Regions from separate parts of the Enterobacter sp. JH25 genome, predicted to be linked through region 1. Evidence: predicted binding sites of a transcription regulator. Region 1 holds the regulator's gene; each other region holds the start of a gene.

Region 1 (3,125 bases):
GTAACCAGGCGGCATCGCGGACCCACAGCATGCCCAGACAGCCTACGGCAAAAATCGCCAGTCCCAGCAACAGAACGGGCTTACGGCCAAAACGATCAGAGAGCGGTCCCCAGAGTAGTTGCGCAAAAGCAAAACCTGCAAGGAATAAACTCAAACTGGCGCTGATGGCGGCGGCAGGAGTTTGCAAATCTTCCTGCATCGCGGCGAAGGCGGGCAGATACATGTCGGTCGCCAAAAAGCCCAGCACGCTTAAGCCGCCGAGCCAGACTAAAAATCCTTTACTGGGTTGCACTTTTTTTCTCCTGAGGAGGCAGGTGTACGTTGGCGCAGAGTGTAGGGAGTGCAAAGCGGCTTGTGAAACGCTAATATTTGGTGGGTGCATTCAAAAAATTTGCAGGCTAAAGATGTGGTCAGATTATTCCCTTGAAGTGGTTGATGCCGTGGCGCGTAACGGCAGCTTTACCGGTGCCGCCCAGGAGTTGCACCGCGTTCCCTCGGCTATCAGCTATACGGTGCGCCAGCTGGAAGCGTGGCTGGCAGTCCCGCTGTTCGAGCGGCGTCATCGCGACGTGGAGCTCACGCCTGCCGGCGCGTGGTTTTTGAAGGAAGGTCGGTCTGTTATCAAAAAAATGCAGATCACCCGTGAGCAGTGCCAGCAGATCGCCAACGGCTGGCGCGGGCATCTCGCTATCGCGGTGGATAACATCGTTAAGCCGGAGCGGACCCGGCAGATGATCGTCGATTTCTATCGTCATTTTTCCGACGTCGAACTGCGTGTGTCGCAGGAAGTGTTCAACGGCGTATGGGATGCGCTGGCGGACGGCAGGGCGGAGATGGCGATTGGTGCAACCCAGGCGATCCCGGTTGGCGGGCGCTACGCGTTTCGCGACATGGGCATGCTGAGCTGGACCTGCGTGGTCGCGCGCGATCACCCGCTGGCGGCGCTGGACGGGCCGCTGAGTGATGACACCTTACGCAACTGGCCCTCGCTGGTGCTGGAAGATACCTCCCGCTCGCTGCCCAAGCGCATTACCTGGCTGCTGGATAATCAGCGCCGCGTGGTTGCGCCGGACTGGGAGTCGTCAGCCACCTGTCTGAGCGCGGGGCTGTGCGTTGGCATGGTGCCGGTGCATTTTGCGCGCCCGCGCATCGACGCGGGAGAGTGGGTGGCTCTGACGCTGGAAAACCCTTTCCCGGATGCTGCATGCTGTCTGACGTGGCAGCAAAACGACGTCTCGCCCGCCATGGCCTGGCTGCTGGATTATCTGGGAGACAGCGAAACGCTGAACCGGGAGTGGTTGCGGGGACCAGCGTAGCTGGCCCCGTAGAGATTAACGTCGGTAGTCGCGGAACGGACCGTCGGCAACGGAACGGCGTTCAATCAGGCGCGGGTGGACTTCAATGGACTGGGACTGTTCTCGCTTGTTGACGATCCTGTCCATCAGCATATTGAAGGCCGTTTCACCCAGCGAATCTTTCGGCTGGTGAATGGTGGTCAGCGCCGGGGTAAAGAAACGGGCGTTGCGCACGTTGTCATAGCCGATCACCGAGATGTCCTGCGGAACGCGCAGGCCGAGTTCATCCGCCGCGCAGAGCGCGCCCATTGCCATGATATCGCCGCCGCAGAACACAGCGGTAGGGCGATGCGGCTGGGAGACGATCTGCTGCATGGCGCGATAGCCCGACTCCGGCTCGAAATCGCCCTGGACAATCCAGTTTTCTGGCACGGTAATCAGCGCCTCTTCCATCGCTTTCATGAAACCGGCCAGACGGCCAGCACCGGTGTTACGCTCCAGCGGGCCCGGGATCACGCCAATTTCACGATGCCCGCGTTCTACCAGATAACGCCCGGCCATGTAGCCGCCTTCAAAGGCGTTATCAATAACAGAGTCGGTGAAGTCTGCGCGCGCCTCGCCCCAGTCCATCACTACCATCGGAATGTGGCGATACTCTTCCAGCATGGAAAGCACCGACTCAGGGTATTCAGAACACATGACCAGCAGGCCGTCGACGCGCTTTTGCGCCATCATCGACAGGTAAGCGCGCTGTTTTTCAATGTTGTTCCACGCGTTGCCCAGAATCAGGGTATAGCCTTTCTGAAAGCAGTTTTTTTCAACGGCTTCGATGATTTCAGCAAAGTAAGCCGCTTCACTGCTGGTGGCCAGCAGGCCAATCGATTTGGTGTGATTAACCTTCAGGCTACGGGCGACCGCACTTGGCGAGTAGTGCAGTTCTTTGATTGCCGCCCAAACGGCATTACGCGTCTCTTCTGCGACGAAACGCGTTTTGTTAATAACATGTGATACGGTTGTAGTGGAAACGTTTGCGCGTTTTGCTACGTCTTTAATTGTTGCCATTAAATGTCACTCCAGACCATATCCTAAGCTCCTGAAAAAATTGAAGGTAAACGTTTGCCTTCTCTCACCCTTATTACGCAAACATGAGTTGCGACACGCCGGGAAAACGACACAGGACGTCAGGAGGGGGTCAGTGGCCGGTACGCTAATAAATTTAGCGTGGAATTTTGTCCTATCTTGATGAAAAGGGGAAGAGGTAAAGTGGATATCCGTTTAAATCCTGGAAGATTTTTGACCTGAACTGTGTAAAAATGAGCAAGCTCACTTTTCGTAGGGTGAATAAAAGGAGAAAAATTGATGAGTACCGATCTGAAGTTTTCGCTGTTTACCACCATTGTTGTTCTTGCCCTGATTGTTGCGGGTGGTTTAACCGCTGCGCTGCACTGATTTAGGTGGAGGGAGAGTCTTCTCCCTCCCTTGCCGCTATTGTTACCTCTCCGGCAAAAATCTTTTGCCAAAATGTTAACTTCTCATTTTTTGTGATTGATGTCATGCTTTTGCCTTCTTAGTCTGTGCCGGGTAACGGCACGGTATCCGGAGTCTTTTCATGAAAATCAATTTTCCCCTGCTGGCCCTGGCGATTGGCGCCTTTGGGATTGGCACCACTGAATTCTCCCCGATGGGGTTATTGCCTGTTATCGCCCGGGGTGTGGACGTCTCTATCCCTGCGGCCGGTATGTTGATTAGCGCCTATGCGATCGGCGTGATGGTGGGCGCACCGCTGATGACGCTGCTGCTTTCGCACCGCGCGCGACGCAATGCGCTGAT
Region 2 (3,125 bases), 1.5 Mb from region 1:
AATGGCCACCGCTTCATACTCACGGGTGATTTCGCGCAGCTGCAAAGATTCCACCAGTCGAGTCTGGGCGGGGATCGTCTTCGCCACCACCATCAGACCCGTGGTGTCTTTATCCAGACGGTGAACGATACCGGCACGCGGTACGTCAGCTATCGGCGGGTAATAATGAAGGAGTGCGTTAAGTACCGTACCGTCAGGATTACCCGCGCCCGGATGGACGACAAAGTCACGCGGTTTGTTGATGACCAGAATATCGTCATCTTCGTAGACGATATCCAGCGGGATATCCTGCGGCTCGAAGCGGACTTCCTCTTCGATTTCAGCATTGATGGCGACAGCTTCCCCACCAAACACTTTCTCTTTTGGTTTGTCCCAGATCTTGCCGTTTACCAGCACGCGCTGGTCAAGGATCCATTCTTTTATACGTGAACGCGAATAATCAGGGAACAATTCGGCCAAAGCCTGATCTAAGCGTTGACCGAGCTGATTTTCGGAGACTGTTGCGGTGAGTTCTACTCGTTGTGCCATAAACTGCTTCTTCGTTTAACGTTGGGTTTTACGGCTTTGCCGTTTAATATAGTGTGCTATTGTAGCTGGTCTTAATCGGGAGCAGGAACTGAGTTTCTCCCGGACAAACATTTGAGGAAAGTCAAAACGTCATGACGCGCATGAAATATCTGGTGGCAGCGGCCACGTTGAGCCTGGCTTTGGTGGGCTGCTCCGGTTCGAATGAACAGGTCCCTGACAATCCGCCGAATGAAATCTATGCGACTGCACAACAAAAGTTGCAGGACGGTAACTGGAAACAGGCGATAACGCAACTGGAAGCGTTGGATAATCGCTATCCGTTTGGTCCGTATTCACAGCAGGTACAGTTAGATCTTATCTACGCCTACTATAAAAATGCCGATCTGCCGCTGGCTCAGGCAACGATCGATCGTTTCATGCGTCTGAACCCTACCCATCCTAACATCGATTACGTGATGTACATGCGCGGCCTGACTAACATGGCGCTGGATGACAGTGCATTGCAGGGCTTCTTCGGGGTGGATCGTTCTGACCGTGACCCGCAACATGCGCGTGATGCTTTCAATGACTTCTCCAAACTGGTGCGTAGCTACCCGAACAGCCAGTACATTACCGATGCCACTAAGCGTCTGGTGTTCCTGAAAGATCGTCTGGCGAAATACGAGTACTCCGTCGCGGAATACTACACTCGCCGTGGCGCATGGGTTGCCGTGGTTAACCGTGTAGAAGGCATGCTGCGTGATTATCCAGATACCCAGGCCACGCGTGATGGCCTGAAGCTGATGGAGAATGCGTATCGCCAGATGCAGATGACGGCTCAGGCTGACAAAGTGGCGAAAATCATCGCCGCGAACAGCAGCAACACCTGATACCGCTACGACGCATAACGGCAGCCCGCAGGCTGCCGTTTTTTTATTCTTTCAGACTTACGCTGAAGCGGTTTAGCTTCAACACATCCAGTCAACTATGACCGCAATTGCTGGCTTCGACAAGGTAAATCTCACCTCTTCCTGCCCTGCCTCACAAAAAAGATTCCCTGACAAAAACCGACAAAATAACGTGATCTAAATCACACATTTTGACATTAGGTCGGGTATGCTGGAATCACCAAGACGGAAAGACAAGAGGTAAAATTTATGACAATGAACATTACCAGTAAACAAATGGAAATTACTCCGGCAATCCGCCAGCACGTCGCAGACCGTCTCGCCAAACTGGATAAATGGCAAACACATTTGATTAATCCACATATCATCCTGTCCAAGGAGCCGCAGGGTTTCATCGCTGATGCAACTATCAATACTCCAAACGGCCATCTGGTCGCCAGCGCAAAACACGAGGATATGTACACCGCAATTAACGATTTGATCAACAAGCTGGAACGGCAGCTCAATAAAGTGCAACACAAAGGTGAAGCACGTCGCGCCGCAACCTCGGTGAAAGACGCCAGCTTCGCGGAAGAAGTTGAAGAAGAGTAATCCTCTAAAATTGAGTGTACCGACAACGCGCCTTCGGGCGCGTTTTTTATTGACAGGATCAAAACAGTGCAGGTACTTTAACCCTATCATTTTCAGGATGACCTTATGAAACAGACGCCGTTTTTCTTCGCATTCTTTTTTACCTTCCCCTGACCGGGAGGCGTTTCGTCGTGTGATAAAGAATGCGAAGACGAACAACAAGGCCTCCCACACCGGGAGGCCTTTTTTATTGATAACGATAAAATGAGACAGACAACACTATGACACCGGAAAACCCGCTCCTGGATTTACGCGTAAAAATCAGTGCACTCGACGAAAAATTACTGGCCCTGCTGGCCGAACGCCGCGCGCTCGCCGTTGAAGTGGGCAAAGCGAAGCTCGAGTCCCATCGGCCGGTGCGCGATATCGATCGCGAACGTGATTTACTGGAACGGTTGATTCAACTCGGCAAAGCGCATCATCTGGATGCGCACTACATCACCCGCCTGTTCCAGCTCATCATTGAAGATTCCGTTCTGACGCAACAGGCCCTGCTCCAGCAGCATCTGAACAAAACCAACCCGCACTCTGCTCGTATCGCTTTCCTCGGCCCGAAAGGGTCCTATTCTCACCTGGCGGCTCGCCAGTACGCAGCCCGCCATTTCGAAGAGTTTATTGAGAGCGGCTGCGCGAAATTTGCAGACATTTTCAACCAGGTCGAAACCGGCCAGGCAGATTACGCCGTGGTGCCTATTGAGAACACCAGTTCCGGCGCCATCAACGATGTTTACGATCTGCTCCAGCACACCAGCCTGTCGTTAGTCGGCGAGTTGACTATCCCTATCGATCACTGCGTGCTGGTCTCTGGCTCAACCGATCTGAGTCAGATCGAAACGGTGTACAGCCACCCGCAGCCGTTCCAGCAGTGCAGCCAGTTCCTGAACCGTTATCCGCACTGGAAAATTGAATACACCGAAAGCACCTCGGCGGCGATGGAAAAAGTGGCGCAGGCAAACTCTTCTGCCGTCGCGGCTCTCGGTAGCGAAGCGGGCGGCGCGCTGTATGGCTTACAGGTGCTGGAACGCAATCTGGCCAACCAGACGCAGAATATCACCCGTTTCGTGGTTCTGGCCCGCAAGG
Region 3 (3,125 bases), 1.5 Mb from region 1:
TTGTCGAAATGGGTATCACTGAGAGTCAGGTGCTGCTCTTCGGTAGCTTCACCGATGACGGCATACGGCGCGCGCTCGCGGCGGCACAGCTCGTCAAACAGCGGCAGCTGATCGGCAGCAACCGCCAGCACGTAGCGCTCCTGGGATTCGTTACACCAGATTTCCAGCGGGCTCATGCCTGGCTCATCGCTCAGGATATCGCGCAGGTTGAAGCGCCCGCCGCGACCGCCGTCGCTCACCAGTTCCGGCATGGCGTTAGAGAGTCCACCCGCGCCCACGTCGTGGATGAACAGAATCGGGTTGGCATCGCCGAGCTGCCAGCAGCGGTCGATCACTTCCTGACAGCGGCGCTCCATTTCCGGGTTGTCGCGCTGCACGGACGCGAAGTCGAGATCCGCATCAGACTGGCCGGAAGCCATAGACGAGGCAGCACCACCGCCCAGACCAATGTTCATTGCCGGGCCGCCGAGCACGATCAGCTTCGCGCCCACGACGATCTCACCTTTTTGCACGTGATCGGCGCGAATGTTGCCGATCCCGCCCGCCAGCATGATGGGTTTGTGGTAGCCGCGCAGCTCTTCGCCGTTGTGGCTGTCCACTTTCTCTTCGTAGGTACGGAAGTAACCGTTCAGCGCCGGACGACCAAATTCATTGTTGAACGCCGCGCCGCCCAGCGGGCCTTCGGTCATGATATCCAGCGCGGTCACAATGCGCTCTGGCTTGCCGAAATCTTCTTCCCACGGCTGTTCAAAGCCCGGGATACGCAGGTTGGAAACGGAGAAACCAACCAGACCCGCTTTTGGTTTCGCGCCGCGACCGGTCGCACCTTCGTCACGGATTTCACCGCCGGAGCCGGTCGCCGCACCTGGCCACGGAGAGATGGCCGTCGGGTGGTTGTGGGTTTCCACTTTCATCAGGATATGCGCAGGCTCCTGGTGGAAGTCATAGCGCCCTGCTTCGCGGTCGGCGAAGAAGCGGCCCACCTCGGAACCTTCCATCACCGCGGCGTTGTCTTTATAGGCAGACAGCACGTGGTCAGGGGTTTGCTCCATGGTGTTTTTGATCATTTTGAACAGCGACTTCGGCTGCTGTTCGCCGTCGATAATCCAGTCGGCGTTGAAAATTTTGTGGCGGCAGTGCTCGGAGTTGGCCTGCGCGAACATATACAGTTCGATGTCGTTCGGGTTGCGATTCAGCTTAACGAATGCATCCTGAAGGTAGTCGATTTCATCTTCTGCGAGCGCCAGACCAAGACGCAGGTTTGCGTCGATCAGCGCCTGACGCCCCTGCCCCAGCAGATCCACGCTCTGTACCGGCGCAGGCTGATGGTGGGAGAACAGTTTCTGCGCATCATCCAGAGAGTCAAACACGCTCTCCATCATGCGGTCGTGCAGCTCCGCTGTCACGGCCTGCCACTGCGCGTCGCTCAGGGTTGACGCTTCCACATAGTACGCCACGCCGCGCTCCAGACGGTTAATCTGGCTCAGGCCGCAGTTGTGAGCGATGTCGGTGGCTTTGGAAGACCAGGGGGAGATGGTGCCAGGACGTGGCGTGGCGAGGATTAATTTGCCGGTCGGCGTATGGCTGCTCAGGCTTGGGCCATATTTAAGCAGACGTTCCAGCTGTACGCGCTCCTCTGCATTCAGGGGGGCATTCAGGTCAGCAAAATGGACATACTCAGCGTAAATATTGCTTACCGGAAGGTCGGCCGCCTGAAAACGTGCCAGCAGTTTATTAATACGGAAGGCAGACAGTGCAGGCGAACCACGCAGAATTTCCATCATAAGTCTCTCGTCTTCGAAGCGCCGGGGCGCTTACAGTGTGCGCAAGGGGGGGAAAACGGGCGTCATTATAGAGAATCCTGAGCGCCGACGAAACCGTTTGCGTCGAAATAAAATCATCCTTTTTGTTTAACAATAGATGTGACCTGTCTCTCTAATTGGTTGCCAACTGGCGCTACTTTGCGCAAAATGCCGCTCAATCAATGGCAAACTCTACTCTTAACATGACTACAGCACACTGAGGCAACCGGCGTCGCAGAGAATTAACTAATTGAAAAAATTAAAGATTAATTATCTGCTCATCGGCATTGTTACGTTGCTGCTGGCAGTGGCCCTCTGGCCGTCTATCCCCTGGTTCGGCAAAGCCGAAAACCGTATCGCCGCCATTCAGGAGCGGGGGGAGTTGCGCGTCAGTACCCTCTCCTCTCCGCTTATATACGACGATATCAACGGTAAAACCATTGGTCTTGATTACGAACTGGCACAGCTGTTTGCGGACTATCTGGGCGTGAAGCTTAAAGTCACCGTGCGGCAGAACATCAACCAGCTGTTTGATGATTTAGACCATGACCGTGCCGATATTCTCGCCGCAGGTCTGGTGTACAACAGCGAACGCAGCAAAAATTATCAGCCGGGCCCGACCTATTACTCCGTGTCGCAGCAGGTGGTTTATCGTGTGGGTAGCTTGCGCCCGCGCTCACTGGCCGACATTACCGACCAGCAATTGACCATTGCGCCAGGCCATGTGGTGATTGACGATCTGCGGGCGTTGAAAGAGAAAAAATACCCGAACCTCAGCTGGACGGTCGATCCTAAACTCGGCACTACCGAATTGCTGGAGCAGGTAAAAGATAAAAAGCTGGCCTATACCATTGCTGATTCGGTGGCGATCAGCCTTTTCCAGCGCGTTCATCCTGAAATCGCCGTGGCGCTGGATGTGACCGATGAACAGCCGGTAACCTGGTTTACCCAGTTAGACGACGATCAAACCGTCTCTGCGGCTATGCTCGATTTCTTTAATTCCATCAATGAAGACGGCACCCTGGCGCGTCTGGAAGAGAAATATCTCGGTCACGGTGACGATTTTGATTACGTTGACACCCGCTCCTTCCTGCGCGCGGTGGATAGCGTGCTGCCGGACCTGCAACCGCTGTTCGAGAAGTACGCTCAGGAGATTGACTGGAAGTTACTGGCGGCAATTTCCTATCAGGAATCGCACTGGGATGCTCAGGCCACCTCCCCCACGGGCGTGCGCGGGTTGATGATGCTGACCAAAAATACCGCGCAGAGCCTCGGCATTAGCGATCGAACCGATGCGGAACAGAGCATCAGCGGCGGCGCGCA
Region 4 (3,125 bases), 220 kb from region 1:
GCGTACCGCGCTGGTGGTTAAGCTTATCCGTCCGCAACACCGGGGGCGTTTCTTCTCAATTTTGATGATGCAGGACAGCGCTGGCGCGGTAGTGGGCGCCCTGCTGGGAAGCTGGCTGCTGCAATACGATTTCCGCCTGGTCTGCGCCACCGGCGCGGTGCTGTTTATTCTCTGCGCGCTGTTTAACGGTCTGTTTCTGCCCGCATGGAAGCTGTCGACGGTAAAAGCGCCGGTGCGGGAAGGGCTTGACCGCGTGCTGAGCGATAAACGCTTCGTCACCTATGTTTTAACGTTGACCGGCTACTACATGCTCGCCGTGCAGGTCATGCTGATGCTGCCGATTATGGTTAACGATATTGCCGGCACGCCGGCGGCGGTAAAATGGATGTATGCCATTGAGGCCTGCCTTTCTCTGACTCTGCTCTATCCGATTGCCCGGTGGAGCGAGCGCCGTTTCCGGCTTGAGCACCGTCTGATGGCCGGGCTGTTGCTGATGACGCTGAGCATGATGCCCATCGGCCTGGTGAGCTCACTCCAGCAGCTGTTTATGCTGATTTGCACCTTCTATATTGGCTCAATCATTGCCGAGCCGGCCCGTGAAACCCTGAGCGCGTCACTTGCCGACGCCCGGGCCCGTGGCAGCTACATGGGCTTCAGCCGTCTCGGACTGGCGCTTGGCGGCGCGCTGGGTTACACCGGTGGCGGCTGGCTGTTTGATGCCGGAAAAGCGCTCCATCAGCCGGAGCTGCCGTGGGTCATGCTCGGTATGGTCGGCTTTATGACGCTGATTGCCCTCTGGTGGCAGTTCAGTGATAAACGCAGCACCCGCGGGATGCTGGAGCCTGGCGCCTGACCTTCTGGGGGAGGATATTTACCTCCCTGCACTATCAGTTTTTTCTGCTGGTTTCTCCAGGATCACCCTGACATACTGGCGTATCAGGACAGATGCGCCGATTTTATGTTGAGGAACACCATGAAAAAGATCGTTATTGCCGCTGCGTTAATTGTCAGTGGGCTGCTGGTGGGATGTAACCAGCTTACGCAGTACACCGTCAGTGAGCAGGAAATTAATCAGGCGCTGGAAAAACATAATAACTTTTCAAAAGATATCGGCGTGCCCGGCCTTGCGGATGCACATATCGTCCTGACGAATCTCGCCAGCCAGATTGGGCGCGAGGAGCCTAACAAAGTCACCCTGTCCGGCGATGCCAGCCTCGACATGACCTCGCTCTTCGGCAATCAGAAAGCGGATATCAAGCTGAAGCTCAAGGCGCTGCCGGTCTTCAATAAAGAGAAAGGGGCAATTTTCCTGCAAGAGATGGAAATCGTCGATGCGGTCATCACGCCGGATAAAATGAAACCGGTGCTGCAAACGCTGATGCCTTATCTCAACCAGTCGTTACAGAACTATTTCAACCAGCAGCCCGCCTACGTTCTGAGCGAAGACAAGAGTAAGGGCGAATCTCTGGCGAAAAAATATGCCAAAGGGATAGAGGTGAAACCGGGTGAAATCATCATTCCTTTCACCGACTAAATACTCCGGGCGCTCAGGCGCCCGTTTTTTTTAACGGAATAGTGTGCAAACGAAAACGTTTCCGCTTATGATTTGTGTCCGGCAAAAACAGCCATCTTATGACTGATCCCTTTCAAGCCGGAGCTTCCATGACTGTACAATCCCAGGTTCTCAAAATCCGCCGCCCAGACGACTGGCATATCCATCTTCGTGATGGCGACATGCTGAAAACCGTCGTGCCGTATACCAGCGAAATTTATGGCCGTGCGATTGTTATGCCTAACCTGGTTCCGCCAGTCACCACCGTCGAGGCCGCGATTGCCTATCGCCAGCGTATCCTTGACGCCGTTCCGGCCGGACACGATTTTACCCCATTGATGACCTGCTACCTGACGGACTCGCTGGATCCGAATGAAGTTGAGCGCGGGTTTAACGAAGGTGTGTTCACCGCCGCGAAGCTCTACCCGGCGAATGCCACCACCAACTCCAGCCATGGGGTGACCAGTATTGATGCCATCATGCCTGTTCTGGAGCGTATGCAAAAACTGGGAATGCCACTGCTGGTGCACGGGGAAGTGACCCACGCTGACATTGATATTTTCGATCGCGAAGCGCGTTTTATCGAAACGGTCATGGAGCCGCTGCGCCAGCGTCTTCCTGGGCTGAAGGTAGTGTTTGAACACATTACGACCAAAGATGCCGCAGAGTATGTCCGGGATGGAAACGAATTGATTGCCGCCACCATCACCCCGCAGCACCTGATGTTTAACCGTAACCACATGCTGGTAGGTGGCGTTCGTCCACATCTGTATTGTCTGCCGATCCTCAAGCGCAATATCCACCAGCAGGCGCTACGTGAGCTGGTCGCCAGCGGCTTCCCGCGCGCGTTCCTCGGCACGGATTCCGCCCCGCATGCCCGTCACCGTAAAGAGGCGAGCTGCGGCTGTGCAGGCTGCTTTAACGCCCCGACCGCCCTGGCAAGTTACGCAACCGTCTTTGACGAGATGAACGCGTTAGGCCATTTCGAAGCCTTCTGCTCCCTTAACGGCCCGCGTTTCTACGGTCTGCCGGTTAATGACACGTTCATTGAGCTGGAGCGCAAAGAAAGCCAGGTTGAAGCGTCGATTGCGCTCACCGACGATACGCTGATCCCCTTCCTGGCCGGTGAAACCGTAAGCTGGACGGTAAAAAGCTAAAAAATTGTCATCCCCCTGTTGTCAAACCGCCAATATAACTGTATAAATAAACAGTATATTACACAGGGGGCATTTATGCGTATTGAAGTCACCATTGCCAAAACCACCGTCCTGCCTGCTGGCGCACTCGACGCTCTGGCGGGTGAGCTATCCCGACGTATTAACAGCACTTTTCCTGAAAACGATGGCGCCATAACGGTACGTTATGCGACAGCAAACCATCTTTCCGTCATTGGCGGCGCGAAAGAAGACAAAGACCGCATCAGCGAAATTTTGCAGGAAACATGGGAAAGCGCCGACGACTGGTTTATCACTGATTAAAATTTGCTCCCTCATTGTGTTTTTTTGCCGGGTCGCCCCGGCTTTTTTTCGTTTCGTCTCCTGAAAGTTCAAAATATTTCAGTATCTTCTTAGAA

Evidence for each region. Region 1 encodes PurR, which represses purine synthesis genes. Its sites were predicted from a motif close to CANGCAAACGTTTGCNTG; they were not measured.
Region 2: raiA (ribosome-associated translation inhibitor RaiA) is a predicted target of PurR. The motif match lies at 1,550-1,567, and genes of this name have one in related genera.
Region 3: purL (phosphoribosylformylglycinamidine synthase) is a predicted target of PurR. The motif match lies at 1,871-1,888, and genes of this name have one in related genera.
Region 4: pyrC (dihydroorotase) is a predicted target of PurR. The motif match lies at 1,583-1,600, and genes of this name have one in related genera.

The regions. Positions count from the first base shown of each region.
Region 1 is NZ_CP091319.1:1,898,274-1,901,398, forward strand. Features, by position in the region: gene punC (purine nucleoside transporter PunC) at 1-292, opposite strand, end outside; gene punR (DNA-binding transcriptional activator PunR) at 405-1,316, shown strand; gene purR (HTH-type transcriptional repressor PurR) at 1,332-2,357, opposite strand; gene L2Y28_RS09075 (YnhF family membrane protein) at 2,655-2,744, shown strand; gene L2Y28_RS09080 (MFS transporter) at 2,905-3,125, shown strand, end outside.
Region 2 is NZ_CP091319.1:3,424,378-3,427,502, forward strand. Features, by position in the region: gene rluD (23S rRNA pseudouridine(1911/1915/1917) synthase RluD) at 1-528, opposite strand, end outside; gene bamD (outer membrane protein assembly factor BamD) at 660-1,397, shown strand; gene raiA (ribosome-associated translation inhibitor RaiA) at 1,665-2,006, shown strand; Phe leader region at 2,111-2,236, shown strand; gene pheL (pheA operon leader peptide PheL) at 2,112-2,159, shown strand; gene pheA (bifunctional chorismate mutase/prephenate dehydratase) at 2,267-3,125, shown strand, end outside.
Region 3 is NZ_CP091319.1:3,382,710-3,385,834, forward strand. Features, by position in the region: gene purL (phosphoribosylformylglycinamidine synthase) at 1-1,784, opposite strand, end outside; gene mltF (membrane-bound lytic murein transglycosylase MltF) at 2,053-3,125, shown strand, end outside.
Region 4 is NZ_CP091319.1:1,679,669-1,682,793, reverse strand. Features, by position in the region: gene mdtH (multidrug efflux MFS transporter MdtH) at 1-853, shown strand, start outside; gene L2Y28_RS07955 (lipoprotein) at 974-1,534, shown strand; gene pyrC (dihydroorotase) at 1,663-2,709, shown strand; gene dinI (DNA damage-inducible protein I) at 2,785-3,030, shown strand.